Linked DNA regions of Arachidicoccus terrestris. The protein of the gene in region 2 binds, or shares a complex with, the protein of the main gene of each other region. Links are inferred from orthologs where the notes say so. Each region holds a gene or a part of one and is shown on either strand. Other genes may lie near its edges.

What was found. The genes of interacting proteins can lie anywhere in the genome.
Region 1: the proteins of accB (region 2) and accD are in contact, whole or in part, in a solved structure (PDB 8UXZ), measured with the Escherichia coli proteins. The link is inferred for Arachidicoccus terrestris from one-to-one orthologs.

The regions. Positions count from the first base shown.
Region 1 is NZ_CP083387.1:3,686,136-3,688,968, reverse strand. Bases 1-2,767 are described here. They hold accD (acetyl-CoA carboxylase, carboxyltransferase subunit beta), read left to right. Parts: upstream 1-807; coding sequence 808-1,728; downstream 1,729-2,767. Other genes in these bases: K9M52_RS14310 (DUF2911 domain-containing protein), read left to right, coding at 2,509-2,767; smpB (SsrA-binding protein SmpB), read left to right, coding at 1,867-2,307; K9M52_RS14325 (IMPACT family protein), read left to right, coding at 58-672; ribD (bifunctional diaminohydroxyphosphoribosylaminopyrimidine deaminase/5-amino-6-(5-phosphoribosylamino)uracil reductase RibD), read left to right, coding at 1-46. Outside these bases: more of K9M52_RS14310, read left to right, coding at 2,768-2,833.
Region 2 is NZ_CP083387.1:3,226,372-3,229,181, forward strand. What follows is about bases 25-2,768. They hold accB (acetyl-CoA carboxylase biotin carboxyl carrier protein), read left to right. Parts: upstream 25-1,025; coding sequence 1,026-1,511; downstream 1,512-2,768. Other genes in these bases: K9M52_RS12565 (DNA-3-methyladenine glycosylase family protein), read left to right, coding at 25-161; efp (elongation factor P), read left to right, coding at 261-827; accC (acetyl-CoA carboxylase biotin carboxylase subunit), read left to right, coding at 1,682-2,768. Also shown: more of K9M52_RS12565, read left to right, coding at 1-24; more of accC, read left to right, coding at 2,769-2,810. UniProt on the Escherichia coli protein: This protein is a component of the acetyl coenzyme A carboxylase complex; first, biotin carboxylase catalyzes the carboxylation of the carrier protein and then the transcarboxylase transfers the carboxyl group to form malonyl-CoA.

The DNA of each region.
Region 1 (2,833 bases), 460 kb from region 2 along the record:
GCTTGGTCAGGATAAAATATGCTATTTTGCAGCTCAAAACGATTAGGACCAGCATACATGACGACACAGGAGACATCATTTTTTACAATTGGTCAGGAGGCGATTGCCGAATTCAAAGACAGAGGCAGTAAATTCCTGGCCTATGCATTCCCCATCAAACATCCGGAAGACTTTAAGCAGCGGCAATCGGAACTCAAAAAAGAACATGGCAAGGCCGTTCATTTTTGTTTTGCCTATAAATTGGGGCCGGACAATTTAATTTTCAGAAGTAGCGACGACGGAGAGCCTTCAGGCAGTGCCGGCAAACCGATTCTGGGTCAGATCACCAGTAAAGGGCTTACGGATGTAGCGATCATTGTGGTGCGCTATTTTGGTGGAACACTTCTGGGAGTGCCCGGACTGATCAATGCGTATAAAACGTCTGCCGCCCTAGCCTTGCAAATGGTACCTATCATTAAAAAACAGATTATGGAGGATTGCCAGTTGGACTTCGATTATACCCGGCTCGGTGAAGTAATGCGCTGGATTAAGACTTTTAATGCAACCATCAAAAGCCAGGAGTCTCAGCTATTTTGCAAAATGATCATCAGCATTCCTAAAGTATCTATGGAAGAGGCGACAACGGTATTCTCTTCGCTTCAGGCGGTCGATTTTAAAAAACTGGGTAAATAATTCTACGATTTAAAATCAGTTCTCTAAAAATAACAACCGTTTGTCTACATAGATAAAACAAATACCTTTAAATTGCCTGATAAAGTAGGAAAGTCCTTAATTTTGTCAGTCTGAAACATATATCTAAAAGTAAATATGAGCGAAGAAGAACTGAAATCAGAAAATAGTTATATACCGGAGCAGGATAAGAAAACGGAAGGAGAACCCAAACAAAGATGGTTTCAAAGATTGCGCAAAGGCATTCAGACAACCACCTCTGAAAAAAAAGAGGTCCCAGAAGGACTCTGGAGCAAATGCCCGGAATGTAATTATATCTGTACCTCCTCAGAACTGGAAGAAAACCTGTATGTGTGTCCCAAATGCGGATATCACCACCGGATCAGCAGTGAGGATTATTTCAAGATTTTATTTGACGATAGAAATTTTAAAGAACATTTTGAAGGAATCAAAAGTGTGGACTTTTTAGGGTTTACAGACTTAAAGTCCTATCAAAAACGTCTGGATGATATTTATAGTAAAACAGATCTCAAAGACAGCATGCGGGTTGCTTCCGGTAGCATGAACGGTGCACCCATCATTGTCGCTTGCATGGATTTTGCCTTTATTGGCGGTTCATTGGGCAGCGTGATGGGAGAAAAGTTCAGCCGGGCAGTAGATTATGCTATTGATAAAAAGGTCCCCTTTATGGTGATCAGTAAATCTGGAGGCGCACGCATGATGGAAAGCGCTTTTTCTCTGATGCAAATGGCGAAAACCAGTGCCAAGTTATCTCAATTAAGCGATGCCCAGCTGCCTTATGTTTCATTATTGACAGACCCAACCTTTGGTGGCGTCTCCGCCAGTTTTGCCATGCTGGGCGATATCAATATCGCTGAGCCAGGTGCCCTGATCGGATTTGCAGGCCCACGTATTATAAAAGAGACGATAAGAAAGGATTTACCTAAGGGTTTTCAACGCAGTGAGTTCTTATTAGATCACGGTTTTCTGGATTTCATTGTAGACAGAAAATCCTTGAAAGACAAGCTAAGTGTTATGCTCCGTCACTTCAAAGTTTAAAAAACAGACGCAGCAAATACAATTACATTCAAACGCACGGCATTTCTGGTCCAACCGGTAACCGTGCTATTTTGTCAATGACGCTATTGTAGCAAGGCAAAATTATCCCAGGGTTATTGATAGAAAGATAAAAATGTTATGGGCGCAACACATTCCAACAGACAGGCATATTTTCATTACAACATTGATACTAAGTATGTTGCGGGTATTGTATTACTTGGCACCGAAGTCAAGAGTATCCGTAGTGGCAAGGTAAGTTTCAATGACAGTTTCTGTCTGTTTGATAAAGGAGAACTCTGGTTAAGAGGGCTTTTTATCGGCCAATACGGATTAGGCACCACTAACAACCACATTCCGGTACATGACAGAAAATTACTGCTGACCAAAAGAGAACTAAAAAGGCTACAGGCAAGCATTAAAGAGAAAGGGCTCACTATTATCCCGTTACAGGTCTTTATCAATGATAAAAACCTCGTCAAAGTGGAAATCGGTGTAGCCAAAGGTAAAAAACTCCACGACAAACGGGAAACCCTCAAAAAACGAGATACCGACCGGGAAATCAAACGTTATCTCAAATAGCGCACTATTCCGTTTTTAATGGTCCGTCCACTGATCCTATAAAATATTTCTAAAGTCCATTACTTCTCTGCATTCATTAAAATCTTTAACGTAATTTCATCAGCGGAAACTTCATACCATGGAACCGCCGTACGGTCATTGTATATTTGATGGCTATTGGCGGATTTCGGGATGCCATTTTAAAACATTTAAATTAAACAGATGAAAAAGCTAATTCTGGTTTGCCTGTTTGCCATCGGTCTTGGCGTTCTAGCCAGCGCGCAACAGCCTAAAAAAAGAGCCAGCCCCAAAGACAGTGTATCAGCCACAACGACATCCGGTGTCAATATTAAAATTGTCTATGGCAGGCCTTATTTAAAGGGTAGAGAGATTACCACCATTGTTCCTTTCGGCAAAGTATGGCGTACCGGTGCGAATGAGGCTACACTCTTCCAGGTTGATCAGGATGTTACAATCGAAGGAAAGAAACTGCCGGCGGGCAAGTATAGCCTTTACACGATTCCCGATAAAGATCAGACGGTACTGA
Region 2 (2,810 bases):
ATCTGGGTATTCAGCTGGCCATGGCCAGCTTATATAAACTTGATCGTGCAGACAAAAAGCAGTTCCGCCGTCAGGTGTTGGAGATTTCTGACGGGTGGAGCCCCTATAAAACGTACGGATGTATGCATTTATGGGCTTTTAAGGACAATACCCCTGCCTGAAAAGGCCTATTTTTTGCAAAAAAAATAACGGATTTGCTCCCTAATCAGTACATTTGCCTCTTGTAAACGTTTCAAAATAATCAATAAGTAAAGATTTTTATGGCTACAACTTCTGATATCAGTCGTGGTTTAATCCTGAAATTAGACAATAACCTGTACTCTGTCGTAGAGTTCGGAGAAAATAAAACCGCAAGAGCCGCGGCCAAAGTATGGGCAAAGTTAAAAGGGGTGGATAACAACCGTACGATTGAAAAGACCTGGAACAGTGGAGAGACCATTTTTCCTGTCAGAGTAGAAAAACACGCATTTCAGTACCTATATAAAGATGAAACCGGGTATAATCTGATGAATAATGAGACATTTGAGCAGATTACCCTCGCTGAAGAAATGATTGATGCCCCCCAATTCCTAAAGGACGGTAGCGAAGTCAATGTATTTATCAATACAGAAACAGAACAGCCCATTGGTGCTGAATTACCTGAAAAAATTGTTCTGCAGGTAACTTATTGTGAACCCGGCCTGAAAGGCGATACCGCTACCCGTGCCACCAAGCCTGCCACGCTGGAAACAGGCGCTACTGTCAATGTGCCGCTTTTTGTCAATGAAGGGGAATTGATCCGTATCAATACAAAGACCGGGGATTACGTAGAAAGAGTGAAGGAGTAGGAGACTACTTGTCCTTTGCCTTGAAGCTGGGTAAATGCGTTTCCGAAGATGAAGGAAAGGGTTTTTGCCTCGCTTTCCAGCGCCCGCTATTTTTAGAGAAAACCGCATGGTATATTAAACACATGCTATGTTTTTTTAGTATAGAAAAATTCGGTAATTTTCAATAAAATTGTAATTATTCATAATTAATTTTTAACCATGGAATATAAACAGATCCAGGAACTTATCAAGACGATTAACAAAAGCAATATAGGCGAGCTTTCCATCGAGGAGAAGGATTTCAAGATCACCATCAAGCAGAAAAAGGAAAACATCCAGACTTTTGTTAATGCGCAGCCCATTCAACCGAATTTTCTGCCACAGGCGGCAGCACCCGCTCCATTGCCTCAGCAAGGTCCAGCACCCGCTGCTGAAAAGAAAGCAGCGGCAGCCGATACGAGCAACCTGGTCACCATCAAGAGCCCGATGATCGGCACATTTTACCGTCGCGCCTCCCCGGATAAGCCCTTACTCGTTGAAGTGGGACAGGAAGTAAAACCCGGACAGTCTGTCTGTATAATTGAAGCCATGAAACTGTTCAATGAAATCGAAAGCGAGGTGTCAGGTACGGTTGTAAAAGTACTGGTAGATGACGCCTCTCCGGTGGAATTCGATCAGCCTTTATTTTTGGTAGAACCCCAATAAAGAAAGATATAGCGCCCGGCCGTATGGCCTGGCCTGTTTGTTTAGGGCCGGTTGGCCCAGTTAATTTTTCCCCGGTGAACAAGACAGACAGGGGTTAGGATACTAAAGGCAAGTGTCAGATGTGATGTATCAGCTTTCTGTGTCCATTTAATCATGACCAAATTCATACAATGTTTAAGAAGATATTAATTGCCAATCGCGGAGAAATTGCCCTGAGGGTTATCAGAACCTGCCGTGAAATGGGTATTAAAACGGTTGCTGTTTATTCTACTGCTGATAAAGAAAGCCTCCATGTACGTTTTGCAGATGAGGCCGTCTGTATTGGTAAGGCTCCTAGTGTAGACTCCTACCTGAATATTGCGCATATTATGGCAGCAGCAGAGATTACCAATAGTGACGCGATTCATCCGGGTTACGGGTTTTTAGCCGAGAATGCCAAATTTGCCCAAATCTGTAATGATCATGGCGTGAAATTCATCGGACCCACTGCTGAGATGATCAACATGATGGGTGATAAAGTGACAGCTAAAGATACGATGATCAAGGCCGGTGTGCCGGTAGTACCCGGAGTGGAAGGGTTATTACAGAGTCTCGAGCACGCGAAAGCGTCCGCAAAGATCGTGGGCTATCCGGTGATCCTGAAAGCAACCGCCGGAGGTGGCGGTAAAGGAATGCGGGTTGTCTGGAAAGAGGAGGAAATGGAGAAAAATTACACCACGGCTAAAATGGAAGCGGCTGCTTCCTTTAAGAACGATGGTATTTATATGGAGAAATTTGTGGAAGAACCGCATCATATTGAAATACAGGTGGCCGGCGACCAGTTTGGTACCGTCTGTCATATGAGTGAAAGAGATTGCTCTATTCAGCGCCGTCACCAGAAGCTGGTAGAAGAATCACCTTCTCCTTTCATGACGCCGGAGTTGAGAGAAGCGATGGGCGCTGCCGCTATCAAGGCTGCTGCTTCTATCAATTATGAAGGTGTGGGAACCATTGAATTTCTGGTAGACAAACATCGCAATTTCTACTTTATGGAAATGAATACCCGTATACAGGTAGAGCATTGTGTGACGGAAGAAGTCATTAATTTTGATCTGATCAAAGAACAGATCAAAATTGCCATGGGAGAGAAGATCTCCGGTAAGAATTATGTCCCGGTAATGCACGCTATTGAATGCCGTATTAATGCGGAGGATCCCTATAATGACTTCAGGCCTTCTCCCGGTACAATTAAGACACTTAATACACCTGGCGGACATGGTGTCCGTGTGGACAGCCACGTGTATTCCGGTTATGCGATCC